Regions from separate parts of the Methylomarinum roseum genome, predicted to be linked through region 2. Evidence: predicted binding sites of a transcription regulator. Region 2 holds the regulator's gene; the other holds the start of a gene.
What was found. Region 2 encodes HrcA, which represses chaperone genes, less so after heat shock. Its sites were predicted from a motif close to TNTTAGCACTCNNNNNNNNNGAGTGCTAANA; they were not measured.
Positions count from the first base shown of each region.

Region 1: the regulator HrcA is predicted to act here: its motif matches at 5,877-5,907, upstream of groES (co-chaperone GroES).

Region 1 is NZ_CP157743.1:1,422,718-1,430,271, reverse strand. It holds gene Q9L42_RS06960 (flavohemoglobin expression-modulating QEGLA motif protein) at 1-747, opposite strand, end outside; gene rlmKL (bifunctional 23S rRNA (guanine(2069)-N(7))-methyltransferase RlmK/23S rRNA (guanine(2445)-N(2))-methyltransferase RlmL) at 971-3,154, shown strand; gene yccX (acylphosphatase) at 3,151-3,423, shown strand; gene groL (chaperonin GroEL) at 3,845-5,503, opposite strand; gene groES (co-chaperone GroES) at 5,550-5,837, opposite strand; gene Q9L42_RS06935 (HesA/MoeB/ThiF family protein) at 5,980-6,726, shown strand; gene Q9L42_RS06930 (GGDEF domain-containing protein) at 6,747-7,554, opposite strand, start outside.
Region 2 is NZ_CP157743.1:3,796,122-3,803,675, forward strand. It holds gene carA (glutamine-hydrolyzing carbamoyl-phosphate synthase small subunit) at 1-192, opposite strand, end outside; gene dapB (4-hydroxy-tetrahydrodipicolinate reductase) at 511-1,317, opposite strand; gene dnaJ (molecular chaperone DnaJ) at 1,320-2,456, opposite strand; gene dnaK (molecular chaperone DnaK) at 2,551-4,491, opposite strand; gene grpE (nucleotide exchange factor GrpE) at 4,560-5,228, opposite strand; gene hrcA (heat-inducible transcriptional repressor HrcA) at 5,283-6,323, opposite strand; gene Q9L42_RS17390 (DUF3047 domain-containing protein) at 6,826-7,458, opposite strand; gene Q9L42_RS17395 (NAD(+) kinase) at 7,553-7,554, shown strand, end outside.

The DNA.
Region 1 (7,554 bases), 2.1 Mb from region 2:
TGAACCAACACTGAGCCAGGTCAACCAGGGTTGTTCGCGGCCATTCAAGGTGGTGCCGACATGCACCCAACCCTCATGCACTTCCAACACCTGCAGGTCCAACTCTGAAAACACCGCTTTGTTATTGATTTTGATCTTGTCGCCGCCGGCCGAGGCATCGGAAACAATCCCATCATCGAGAATCACACTCAAGGCCGCTGGATCGAAGTAACGCCCCAGTCTTTCCATCAACCGGGCAACGGCTTGTTCGGCGGTAAAAATTTTTGGATGAATCTGGTTGAGATGTTTGGCGCCAGGCAACGAAAAAATCGCTCCCAAACGCTCCCCCAATTCCAGCAGGCTTTTATTGTCGCCTCTCAAATGATCCCGGGCGGAGCCATAAAGCGCCTGGCTGTGTAATAAAAAATCTGCCGTTCCGCGACTGCGCAATAAATCGATCACCCGCCGGTATTGCACGGCGGTATCCTGCAAAATCAAACCCAGCGCATCGTTCTGACCCAGTTCCCGAATGATGTCTCGGCGCAATGCCTCCAACGACCGTGCCGCGCCATCGAGGTCGAAGCCGGGACGCTGTTGTTGATAAAAAACACGATCGGCCGCCGGCAGCACACCGGCCTTCTTAGCGAAAAATTGCTCTCTGAATGCAAGCGGCCATTTAATACTGTCTAGGATCTGAATCGGCCTTTGAATTTCGATTAGACGATTAGACAACTTCAGCAGTCGTTGCCGGTAATCCGAATGCGCCACAAACACTCTCCAAAAGTCGGGAGCGTAGCTCAAATTCCCTGGCAAGGGAATTTATTTATCTGGCGACGATGTCCTTGTTTGCATTATGCGCTTTTGCATTAGGTGGGCAAACGGTAAATATTGCGGCCAGTGCCGAATGCAGTTTTGACGACGACAATACGCCTGTCGCCCAGTTGTTAAGGTAAAATAGACCTCCGATTATCGCAATGCAATTCTTTTCTTTATGACCAATTATTCGCTGTTCGCCACCACCCCGAAAGCCATGGAAGGCTTACTGGCCGAGGAAATCAAAAATCTTGGCGGTCAAGATATTCAGCCGACCCTTGCCGGCGTCTCGTTCCTGGGAGATCTGGAAACGGCTTACCGCGCCTGTTTATGGTCACGGACAGCCAACCGGATACTGCTGCAACTCGACAGCTTTGAAGTCGACTCGCAACAGGACCTCTATGATGGCGTCAAACGCATCAACTGGTTTGACCACCTGAAGCCGGATGACAGTTTTGCCGTGACCTTCAGCGCCAAAAACAGCAAGGTCATCAAACACACCCATTTCGGCGCGCTCAAAGTCAAAGACGCCATTGTGGATCAGATGCGCAGTAAATTTCATAAACGGCCCAATATCGTCATCGACCGGCCCGATATACGCGTCAACGTTTATCTAAACGGCAAACACGCCCAATTGAGCCTGGATTTATCCGGGGCCAGTTTGCATCAACGCGGCTACCGTGACGTCAGCATCGCCGCGCCGATCAAGGAAAACCTGGCGGCGGCGATGTTATTGCGCAGCGACTGGCCTAAGATCGCCGCACAAAACGGCGCCTTAATCGACCCGATGTGCGGCTCCGGCACCCTGTTGTTGGAAGGCGCGATGATTGCCGCCGATTATGCCCCCGGCCTGCTGAGAGATTATTTCGGTTTTATGGGCTGGAAAAAGCATGGCGCCGAATTATGGCGACAATTGCGCGAAGAAGCCGAGCAACGCAAGATAGAGGGACTGAACCGGTTACCGGTCATCGTCGGCTTCGACCAGAGCCGCCGAACCGTCGCGACAGCCTTGAAACACATCGAAAACGCCGGTCTGCAACACAAGATTCATGTCGAAAAACGGGATATCAGCTTGGCCGAGCCGGCCGAAAGCTGGCCCAAAGGCTTATTGATCTGTAATCCGCCTTATGGCGAGCGTCTGGGCGATGAAGAGCAAACCGCGGCGCTGTATCGTCAATTCGGCGAGCTCATGAAACGCCGGTTTTTAGGCTGGAAAGCGGCAATGATCATCAGCAATCCGGAACTGGGATTTCGCTTAGGGATTCGCTCACAAAAACCGATCACGCTGTATAACGGCGCGTTGGAGTGTAAACTATTGCGTTTCAACATCGAAGAACAAGCCTTCTTCACCCCAAAAAGCAAAACGCCACAAGACCGCGCCGAGCTAATCAAACACGACAGTCTCGAAGCCACGGCGGAAATGTTCGCGAATCGACTGAAAAAAAATCTGAAAAAATGGCGTAAATGGGCGAAACAGCAGCAAATTTCCTGTTATCGTGTCTACGACGCCGACCTACCGGAATACGCGGTCGCCATCGACGTGTACCAGGGCGAACAAACCTGGATCAATGTCCAGGAATACGAAGCGCCCAAATCGATCGACGAGGTGAAGGCCAACGCCCGTCTGGCCGGCGTGCTGGCGGAAATCCCGAAGGTCATGAACATCGCGCCCGAACAGGTATTTTTGAAAATCCGCCGTAAACAGAAAAGCGTGAGTCAGTACGAAAAACTGGGCGAACAAGGTCATTTTCATGTCGTGGAGGAAAGCGGCTGCCAGTTTCTGGTCAATTTCGAGGATTATCTAGACACCGGTTTATTTCTGGATCACCGCCCTATCCGTCTGCGGATTCAACAGGAAGCCCAGGGCAAACGCTTCCTGAATCTGTTCGCCTATACCGGCTCGGCGACGGTCCATGCGGCCAAAGGCGGCGCCGTGTCATCGACGACGGTGGATATGTCCAACACCTATCTGCAATGGGCCAAAAACAATCTCGCGCTCAATCAACTCGGAGACGAGCACAAGCTGGTGCGCGCTAATTGCATGACCTGGTTGGAAACGCAGGCCAACGCCAAGCACAGACCGCAGTTCGACCTGATTTTCCTCGATCCGCCCACCTTCTCGAACTCCAAACGCATGGATGAAGCCTTCGACATCCAGAACGATCATGTGCGCCTGATCAAAAACGCCGTAGCGTTGCTGGCGCCCGGCGGCGTGCTGTATTTTTCAACTAACTTCCGCCGCTTTAAAATGGCCACGGAACAACTGGCGAAGCTAAATATAAAAGACATCAGTCCCGAGACGGTGCCGCAAGACTACGCCAGAAACCCGAAAATTCATTATTGCTGGAGCATCCAAACATGACCGAGAGTGTACAAATCGTCATCAGCGGCCGGGTGCAAGGCGTGTATTTCCGCGCCTTTACGCAAAAGCAGGCCAAAAAACTGAATCTGACCGGCTACGCCAAGAACCTGAGCAACGGCGATGTCGAAATCATCGCCTGCGGCGAGAAAAGCCAATTGGAAAAATTGGTGCAATGGTGCCACAAAGGCCCGATCATGGCCAAGGTCAATTCGGTGCAAACGCGACCGTTGACCGATGCTCGGTCTTATCAAGGTTTCGATATTTTGTAGAACTTTTTGGAGGATCCGCTGCGCTCGATCCGCCCTACAGCTTAAACTCGATTGTAATTATTCAGCGTATTTTTATCAGAGGGAGTCGATTATTGATTTATCGGGCTGTCTGCAACAGGCAGATTTTTGCTCCTGCAAAATCTGCATTTCCATCGTCCCGAGAAGTCAATGACCTACTCCCTAAACCCCTGAAAGATACTGAATAGTTACACTCGATTGAGGGAGTGGACGTTCTGAGGGACAAACGCCACCAGGAAAATATGACCCATACAATGCTAATGCATGGGTTATTAATACCTCTTTCAAAGTCCAAGGCCGCCTTTGTGGTATATCCGGGTTAACAATTTTCAAGCATAAAAAAGCCCCGGCTGCATCGCAACCGGGGCCTTGGCTCAAGCGACAGGCTTGGAGTCGACGATGATTACATCATGCCGCCCATGCCTCCCATACCGCCCATGCCTCCCATGCCGCCCATGTCAGGCATTGCATGGCCTTTGTCATCGCTAGGCTCGTCAGCGACCATCACTTCGGTGGTGATCATCAGAGCCGCAACGGAAGCGGCGTTTTGCAACGCGGAACGAGTGACCTTAGCAGGGTCCAGAATACCCATTTCGATCATATCGCCGTATTCACCGGTAGCGGCGTTATAACCGAAGCTGCCTTCGCCTTTAGCGACTTCGTTCAACACCACCGAAGACTCGGCGCCGGCGTTTTTGACGATTTGACGCAGAGGCTCTTCCATCGCACGACGCAGGATGTTGATGCCGACGTCTTGATCATGGTTGGCGCCCTTCAGGCCTTCCAGCGCTTTCAGCGCACGAACCAACGCGGTGCCACCGCCTGCTACGACGCCTTCTTCAACGGCGGCGCGAGTCGAATGCAGCGCATCTTCAACACGCGCTTTCTTCTCTTTCATTTCAACTTCGGTCGCTGCGCCGACTTTGATCACGGCAACACCGCCAGCCAGTTTGGCCAAACGTTCTTGCAGTTTCTCTTTATCGTAATCGGAACTCGCTTCATCGATTTGCGCACGAATTTGCGCCACTCGACCGGTAATATGATCTTCGGCGCCAGCGCCATCGATGATCGTGGTGTTTTCTTTGCTGATTTGAACTTTTTTCGCGGTACCCAATTGGTCGATTTCCGCTTTTTCCAAAGACAGACCCACTTCTTCGGAAATCACGGCGCCGCCGGTCAGAATGGCGATATCTTCCAGCATCGCCTTACGACGATCACCGAAACCAGGCGCTTTAACGGCCGCTACTTTGACGATGCCGCGCATGTTGTTGACCACCAGAGTCGCCAACGCTTCGCCTTCGACATCTTCGGCGATAATCAGCAATGGACGGCTAGCCTTGGCAACCCCTTCCAGAATCGGCAATAAATCACGGATATTGGAGATTTTCTTGTCGAACAGCAGGATATAAGGATCTTCCAGTTCAACCGTCATGTTGTCCTGGTTATTGATGAAGTATGCAGACAGGTAGCCGCGGTCAAATTGCATGCCTTCGACGACATCCAAATGATTTTCCAGACCGGAACCTTCCTCCACGGTAATCACGCCTTCTTTACCGACTTTTTCCATCGCTTCGGCGATGATGGTGCCGACCGTCTCATCGGAGTTTGCCGAAATGGCGCCAACTTGAGCAATCGACTTGCTGTCCTCGCAAGGCGTCGCCGCCGCTTCGATCGCTTTAACCGCCGCGGAAACCGCTTGATCGATACCGCGCTTCAGGTCCATTGGGTTCATGCCCGCAGCGACCGATTTCAAGCCTTCGTTAACGATCGATTGCGCCAATACAGTCGCCGTCGTGGTGCCGTCACCGGCCACGTCAGAAGTTTGTGACGCAACTTCTTTGACCATTTGCGCGCCCATGTTTTCGAATTTATCGCTTAATTCGATTTCCTTGGCCACCGATACACCGTCTTTAGTGATGGTGGGGGCGCCGAAGCTTTTTTCCAAAACCGCATTACGGCCTTTAGGGCCCAGCGTGACTTTCACCGCGTTTGCTAGAATGTTTACGCCTGCCGCCATGAGTGCACGCGCATCGCCACCAAATTTTACTTCTTTTGCTGCCATTTTGTTTCCTAAATATTCTTTAATATGGTTAGTGATCGATTTTGGCTTAGCCTAAAATCCCCATGATGTCTTCTTCACGCATGACGATAACTTCTTCACCGTCTACCTTCACTTCCGTGCCGGAATATTTGCCGAACAGGACTCTGTCGCCCACTTTTACTTCCATGGCGCGAACTTGTCCATTGTCCAAAGTTTTGCCATTACCCACCGCTAAAACCTCACCTTCACTGGGTTTTTCGGCTGCGGATCCCGGCAAAACAATCCCTCCTGCAGTTTTTGTTTCTTCTGCAACACGTTTAACGATGACTCTGTCGTGTAACGGACGTATTTTCATCAATGTCTCCTAACAATTAAAAAATAAAGGTTTAAAAATTATTAGCACTCGCTAGTAATGAGTGCTAATAATAACCAGCTTTTGCACTCTGTCAAGTTCTTTGGCATCATCTGCCGCTCACTTTATTGCATCCAGATGACAAATGAATGACCAACAACTACTACGCTATAGCCGACAAATCATGCTGCCGCAAATCGATATCGAGGGACAGCAAAAACTGCTCGACGCCAAAGTTTTGATCATCGGCGCCGGCGGTCTCGGCTCTCCAGCCTCGATGTATCTGGCTGCGGCGGGCATCGGTCAAATCACACTCTATGACGACGACCAGGTCGATCTGTCAAATCTGCAAAGACAGATTGCCCATAACACTGACGATATAGGGATGGATAAGGTAATTTCAACCCGGAACACCTTGAAAAAGTTAAATCCGGATACGAAGGTTATCGTCCACCGTGAACGCTTGGTTGGAGAACGACTGGACAGGGAAGTCGAAAACGCCGATATCGTGTTGGACTGCAGCGACAATTTCAACACCCGTTTCGCCATTAATCGGGCTTGCGTGAACCATAGAACGGCTTTGATATCGGGCGCCGCAATTCGTTTTGAAGGTCAAGTCTCGGTGTTTACGCCGGGCTGCGACGACAGCCCTTGCTACAACTGTCTCTACAGCAGTGAAGGTGAAGAACTACAGCGCTGTTCGACAAACGGCGTCATCGCGCCGATTACCGGGATCATCGGCAGCATACAGGCCCTCGAGGCGATGAAGGTCATCATGACGATCGGAGCCCCTCTGACCGGGCGATTATTATTGCTGGACGGCCTGACGATGGAATGGCAAACGATGAAATTGAGGAAAAACCCAGCTTGCCCCACCTGCGGGACAGGCTAAGCCGGAAAGCTGTTTCCGGGTTAAAGCAGATGCACGACCCGGTTGCGCCCCGACTCCTTGGCGGCGTATAGCGCTTGATCGGCGCGGGCGACAAAACTTTCGACGCTGTCGTCGTTTTTTAGCGACGCCGCGCCTATCGACACCGTCACTTTACCGATAGATTGGCCGCTCTCCTTTTGTTTCAAGCGGCTGTTATCCAGCGCCGACCGGATCTGTTCGGCGATTGCCAGCGCCGTATCCATCGTAGTCTCGGGCATCACCACGGCGAGCTCCTCGCCACCAAAACGGGCGACATGATGATGTTCGCTGGCATGCTGTTTTAACAAGCCCGCCATATAGCGCAGCACCTTATCGCCAACCAGATGACCAAACCTGTCATTGATCTTTTTAAAATAATCCAGATCCAGAATTAATAAGCAGTGTGAGGATGCTAGCGGGCTGTCAATCAGCTTAACCAAGATCTCATCAAAAGCCCGTCTGTTCAACAAGCCGGTTAAGCCATCCGTCGTCGCCATCTCCCTGACCATGCTCAGCTCACTGCGCAACCTCGCCATCTCGTCATTGGCCTCATTGAGCTTGGTTTTTAGGATATTGCTGATTTTAAGTAATTCCCGGGTTTCCGCGACGATGCCTGACAGCACATTTTTAACATCGGATAGATTATCGATGCCCTCCAGCTTCAGCGAACTGGCCGACACATGCTCTCCGACACTGGCAACCTGAGTGCTTGAATCTTGCACCGTGTTAGCGGTATTTTCAATCAACGCCTGCAAGGCATAATTGATTTTTTCAAATGATTCAACCGAGGCGTTACAAATATAGTTCTTG
Region 2 (7,554 bases):
GCCGACATTACCGATATGCGGATATGTCAACGTCACAATTTGACGGGCATAGGAGGGATCGCTGAGGATTTCCTGATACCCGGTCAATGAAGTATTAAAAACCACTTCGCCAACGGAATAGCCGTCCGCGCCTATCGACACGCCGTGAAATACCGTGCCGTCTTCCAATACCAGCAATGCAGGATTGTTCAAGATTAGCCACCTTTAAATGTGCAAAACGGGATAAGCCTCTCAGGCCGATCCCGTTGTAGTAGACAAAAATAATTGTAATTTTACGAAATTATGGCTAGAAATTCATTAACAATTTACTATTTCTTGGAAGATTCATCGATTATGCAAGATAAGCATTCCAGGTTTTTGACGGGTGGATTAGCCGCCAGGCAATCGGTGAAAGGTTGCGGACGGAGTTGCAAACTCCGTCCGGCTTTGCAATTTTGCCCCGGTGGCGGGGTTTGGCGGCTTGCTTCGCGAAGCCGCCCTACGCGTTACATCGCAACCGTCGGCTGGATACTAGCCTTTCAGACCCAGCACGTCCTGCATGTCATACAACCCCTTGTCTTTGTCGGCTAGCCAAACGGCCGCTCTAACCGCGCCATTGGCGAAAGTCATTCGACTGCTGGCTTTATGAGTGATTTCGACCCGCTCCCCCTCATCGGCGAACATCACGGTGTGCTCGCCGACGATATCGCCGGCGCGTATCGTGGAAAAACCGATGGTTTTACGATCACGCTCACCGGTATCGCCCTCGCGGCCGTAGACCGCGCAATCCTTCAAATCTCGTCCCAGCGTTTCCGCGACCACTTCCCCCATTCTCAATGCCGTGCCGGACGGCGCATCGACTTTATGCCTGTGGTGCGCTTCGATCACCTCGATATCGGTATAATCTCCCATGACCTTGGCGGTCATCTCCAGCAGCTTCAGAGATAAATTAACGCCGACGCTCATATTCGGCGCCAGCACCACGGCAATGTCCTTCGCCGCTCGCCTGATCACATCCTTTTGCGCCTCGCTATAACCGGTGGTGCCGATCACTACTTTTTTACCCGCTTGCCGGCAAAGCTCGATATATTCCAGCGAGGCCTCCGGGCGAGTAAAGTCTATCAGCACGTCAAACTGATCGGTGACCGCCGCCAGATCCTCGACCACTTTGACGCCGACATTGGCGACTCCCGCCAACTCACCGGCATCACAGCCGATCGCCGCGCTCTCAGGGCGAGAGATCGCCGCCGTCAATTCCGTCTGTTTCGACATCATGGCCGCCTTGATTAAACATAAGCCCATTCTGCCGGACGCCCCGACCACCGCTATTCGTATCATGATTATCCCGTCAATTTATCAAAAAAGCTTTTTACGCCATCGGTCCAAGAATGCTCCTGGGGACTGTGTTTTTTGCCGCCGCCGGATAAAGTGTCGCGCAGTTTCTCCACCAACTCTTTCTGCTCCTTGGTCAGCTTCACCGGCGTTTCGATTTGCACACGACATAACAAATCGCCGACCGCGCCGCCACGCACCTGCTTCACGCCTTTGCCGCGCAACCGAAACAGCTTACCGGTCTGAGTTTCCGCCGGTATCTTCAACTTGACCTTGCCGTCCAAGGTCGGCACCTGCAGCTCGCCGCCCAGACATGCCGTCGGAAAGCTGATAGGGACTTCGCAATAAAGATTGGCGCCATCGCGAGTAAAAATCGGATGATCCTTGACCTGGACCTGAACATACAGATCGCCGGCCGGCCCGCCGTTGACGCCCGCCTCACCCTCTCCGGCCAAACGAATACGATCGCCGGTATCCACACCGGCCGGCACCTTGACCGACAGGGTTTTAGTTTCCTGCACCCGCCCTTGACCGTAGCATTTACGGCACGGGTCTTTGATGATCTTACCGGCGCCACGACAGGTCGGACAAGTTTGCTGCACAGAGAAAAAACCTTGTTGCATTCTGACCTGACCCTGGCCGTGACAGGTTGAACAGGTTACCGGACTGGAGCCTTTTTGCGCACCGCTGCCGCCACACTCATCACACGCCACCAACACCGGCACTTTCACGGTCGCTTCGGCGCCGCCAACGGCTTCTTCCAGCGTCAATTCCAGGTTGTAGCGAAGATCCGAACCCCGTTGCACGTTGCTGCGTTGACGACCGCCAGCGCCGCCAAAGATATCGCCGAATACATCGCCGAAAATGTCGCTGAAACTCTCGGCGCCGCCAAAACCATGACCGCCGCCCATCGACTGATCGACGCCGGCGTGACCGAACTGATCATAAGCCGAACGCTTCTTCGGATCTGATAATACTTCGTATGCTTCTTTGATTTGTTTGAATTTTTTTTCAGCTTGCTCCGAATTGTCCTTATTCCTGTCCGGATGATACTTCATCGCCATGCGCCGATAACTTTTCTTGATCTCGGCATCGCTGGCGTTTTTATCAACACCCAACAGTTTGTAAAAATCTTCTTTTGCCATAACGTAAATAACCGCCAGCAATAACCGGCGGTTTTCTTATATCCTGTCTAAAGGAAAAAAAGGGGCTGATATGAACAGCCCCGCAAATTATTAATTATTTTTTATCGTCATCTTTGACTTCTTCAAACTCCGCATCGACGACACCGTCATCGGCCGCAGAATGCTGAGACGTTTGCTCTGCTTCCGCTCCGGCCTGAGCCGCACCTTCGGCGCCGCCTTTCTGCGCATAAATGCGCTCAGCCAGTTTGCCTGACAGCTCGGTCAACGCCGTCGTTTTCGCTTCGATAGCCTCTTTATCGTTACCTTTAACGGCTTCCTTCAACTCGTTGATCGCCGCTTCGATCGCAGACTTTTCATCGCCAGGAACCTGGTCGCCCAGTTCCTCCAACGATTTTTCCGTTGCATGGATCATGCCTTCCGCCGAGTTACGGGCGGCAACCAATTCGGTCACCTTCTTGTCTTCATCGGCATGCGCCTCAGCATCTTTAACCATGCGTTCGACTTCGTCATCCGACAAACCGCTGGAAGCCTTGATCACGATGGACTGATGTTTTCCGGTCGCCTTGTCTTTCGCCGACACGTTCAAGATGCCGTTGGCGTCGATATCGAAAGAGACTTCGATTTGCGGAATGCCGCGCGGCGCCGGTGGAATATCGGCGAGATCAAAACGACCCAATGATTTATTGCCGGCCGCAACTTCACGCTCGCCCTGCAACACATGCACCGTCACCGCGGTCTGATTGTCTTCGGCAGTCGAGAACACCTGCGAAGCATTGGTCGGAATCGTGGTGTTTTTTTCGATCAACTTGGTCATCACGCCGCCCATCGTTTCGATACCCAACGACAGCGGAGTCACATCCAACAACAGTACGTCTTTGACATCGCCACCCAAAACGCCGGCCTGAATCGCCGCCCCCAACGCCACCGCCTCATCGGGGTTAACGTCTTTACGTGGTTCTTTACCGAAAAACCCTTTAACGAACTCCTGCACCTTAGGCATACGAGTCTGCCCCCCCACCAGAATCACGTCACTGATTTCCGACGTGGACAAACCGGCATCCTTCAGAGCTTGCTCACATGGATGTCTGGTTTTATCGATCAAGTCCTCTACCAAGGCTTCCAGCTTCGCCCGACTCAATTTGACGTTCAGGTGTTTCGGACCGGTGGCGTCGGCGGTCACATAAGGCAAGTTGACATCGGTTTGGGTCGAAGATGACAATTCGATTTTGGCTTTTTCCGCCGCTTCCTTCAAACGCTGCAGCGCCAAAGGATCGCTGTGCAGGTCGATGCCGTTTTCTTTTTTGAACTCTTCGGCCAGATAATCGATGATTCGCAAGTCAAAATCTTCACCCCCCAAGAAAGTATCGCCATTGGTCGACAGCACTTCAAACTGATGCTCGCCTTCGACTTCGGCAATCTCGATAATGGAAATGTCAAAGGTGCCGCCGCCGAGGTCATAAACGGCGATCGTGCTGTCGCCTTTTGGCTTGTCCATACCGAACGCCAACGCCGCCGCAGTCGGCTCGTTGATGATGCGTTTGACATCCAGACCCGCGATACGACCGGCGTCCTTGGTGGCTTGACGCTGGGAATCATTAAAGTAAGCCGGTACGGTAATCACGGCCTCTTTGACTTCTTCACCCAGATACGCTTCCGCATCTTTTTTCAGTTTCATCAACACACGGGAAGAGACTTCGGGCGCCGCCATTTTTTTACCATGACATTCGACCCAGGCGTCACCGTTTTCCGCCTCGATGATCTTATAAGGCACCATCTTGATGTCTTTTTGCACCGCGTCGTCTTTGAAACGGCGACCGATCAGACGCTTGATGGCAAACAAGGTGTTGTCGGGATTGGTGACCGCCTGACGCTTTGCCGATTGACCCACCAAGACTTCGTTGTCGTTGGTGAAGGCAATGATCGAAGGCGTTGTACGCGCACCCTCACTGTTTTCGATAACCCGCGCCGTCCCATGCTCAAGAATGGCAACACAAGAGTTCGTGGTGCCTAAATCAATTCCAATTATTTTACCCATTAAATTCTCCAGACTTGATTGTTTGTTTTAATAAAGTTAATACAGATATGCGGTTAGTTGCTTTAATTTCAAGCCTGCTCATCAATTTTTGTCGAATCGCCTTCCGGCTTGTCTTCCGCCTTAGAAACAACCACCATGGCTGGACGAATCAAGCGCCCATTGAGCATGTAACCTTTCTGAAAAACATTTAATACGGTATTCGGTTCTACGTCGGCGGACGGCATCATGCTCATCGCCTGATGTTTTTCCGGATCGAACGGCTCACCGAGGGGATCGATGGCTTCGATATTGAATTTTGCAAAGACCGCTTCGAATTGCTTCATCGTCAATTCGCTGCCTTCTCTGAGCTTGACCACTTCCGGGCTGTCGCCGGAGGCCGCTTGTATGCCGAGCTCCAGACTATCGATAACGCTTAACAATTCCTTGGTGAATTTCTCCAATGCGAACTTATGCGCATTCTCGACATCGATGCGTGTCCTACGCTTCAGATTTTCCATCTCGGCCTGAACGCGCATTAATTTATCCCAGTTTTCTTCGGCCTTTTTTTCCGCCGCCGCCAACTGCTTACGCAACTCATCTATCGTCGCTTCCGGTTGCTCCGCTTGCTTTCCCTTTTGCTCGGCTTCCCCCGCCTCAACGACGCGTTCTTCCGCTGCGCTGTTATTGGTTTGCTCAAGAACTTCCTCAATCAGCTCGCTGTCTGATTGAGCTTCAGGCTGCCCCTGTTCTTTAGTCATTTATTACTCCCGGCTATTAATGTTTTTTCAAGATGTTTTTTAAGATGGGGATTATCATTTCGGATTCAAGGCCGCACCCAATAATTTTGCAGTCATATCGACAAAAGGAATCACTTTTTCATAGGCCATACGGGTCGGACCGATCACTCCTAATACGCCCACTACCTCTTTGTTTACCATATAAGGCGAAGTCACTAGACTGCAGGGCTCGAATGCCTGATAGCCGGCCTCCTCGCCAATGAAAATTTGCACGCCATCGGCATGCTGGCATTTATCCAACAGATGTATGATGCTGCGTTTTTGATTGAAGGCGTCGAATAATTGCTTCAGCCGCTCCATATTGGACAATTCGGAAAAGCCCATCAAATTGGTCTGCCCGCTCAACACATAATCTTCCTGGGGCTTGTGATCAAATGCCAATTGCGCCATGTTGACCGCATCGATCATGCCTTGATTGACCCTTTTCTGATCCTGCTCCAATTCCTTCAGCAGCGCCTGACGCACCTCGCTGATGCTGCGGCCCGAATAAATCGAATTCAGGTAATTGCTAGCCTGCTGCAGTTCCGCGGCGCTAAATTCCTTATCGGTATTGATGATTTTGTTATGAACCTGCTGATCGTTGGTGACAAGAATCACTAATACCCGCGTCTTCGATAAAGGCAAAAACTCGATATGACGCAAACTGACGACTTCGCGCCGCGGCAACGTGACAATGCCCGCCATATGGGTGACGTCCGACAATAATTTCGAGGCTTTCTCGAGCAGCGCCGCCGAATCCTCATCTTCATGCTCCAGGCCTTCGGACAAATACTCCAACAATTGAGACTCGAGCGGCTTGACGGTGATCAAGGAATCGACAAAAAGCCGATAACCCCGGACGGTCGGCACGCGTCCCGCCGAAGTATGCGGCGAGTGTATCAACCCCAAGTCTTCCAGATCCGCCATCACATTACGTATCGTGGCCGGACTGAGCTTTAACTCAGAATCCTTTGACAGCACCCGCGAGCCTACCGGCTGACCCTCCTGAATATAACGTTCGACTAACGCTTTTAGTAAATGAAGGGATCTTTCGTTTAAATCCTGATTATTTCTCACGCTGACACCCAAGGTTTAATAATTAGCACTCTTCACCGGAGAGTGCTAGCCGCAAAACTATCAGCAACTCAATTTAATGTCAACCGCCCTGGCGCAACACCCCACCGGTGCGGGCAGGGTGTGCTGACGATAGGAAGCGCACCGGTTTTTTCGGAAAAGGTTGCAAACTCCGTCCCGCTTTGGGATTCTGCCACGGTAGCGGGTTTTGGCGGCTTGCTTCGCGAAGCCGCCCTACGTTGGCGGATCCGCTGCGCTTGATCCACCCTACCGGTGCGGGTAGGGGGGGTGCTGACGATAGGAAGCGCACCGGTTCCTGGTTCCCACGGTCCTCCGTGGGAACCCATACTTTGTGCCACCTTAAGCCTGGTATGCATTCCCACGCAGGAGCGTGGGAACGAGGGTCACGCATGGCAACCGCCGAATGAATTCTCAAAGCTGGACGGAGTTTGTAACTCCGTCCGCAATATTTCGCGAAGCCGCCCTACATTATCCGGTCGCACGCTTATCGCTCGGAAAAATAAATATCGCCGTAAAGACTTTCCGCCTGACCGCCGCCATTATCGCTATCGGTCATCAGCGCAACCGCATCCACATAACGAATCCGTTCGCCAAACAGACGCTGCAAATCTTCCAACACATTACGACGCTCTCGATACCAAACGGCGACGCTGTCCCGGCGATCACGCAACGCCATCATCATCGCATGATCGCCGGCAAACGCATTGGGCCATACCATCCCTTTTGCTTGATTGCCGGACCAGACATAATTAATCGCCCGGGTTTTCCAGAAAGCCCAACCACCGCTGACCACCACATAGACGCGAGCAACATAATCATCGCCGGACTTCTCCAATTCATCTCTCTTCGACAAACGCCGCATTATTCGCCATCGCCAATTCAAATAAGGCGTTTTAAAGAGATCGATACGCTGCTTCTTATATAAGCCGGACGCGGACGCCTGGCTTTCAGCCTTTAAAACCGACAGGCCATCGATGTCGATCAGCCGATATCGAGTGTCCCCCTCGAAGCGCTTACTCTCCCAGCCGGATAGGTCGCCAGCAGAAAAACGCCCAACCTCAACCTTCTCATTGGCGCCCGCCATCCCGAAACTGAGTAACACCCCCATCAAAATCATTATTTTCACGCTTAACCCCCCACTTTCGTCTTTATAAAAAACAATTCCCTTTTTTTTGTATAATTGATCATCGATCCTTTCATCACAGCAAGCGAT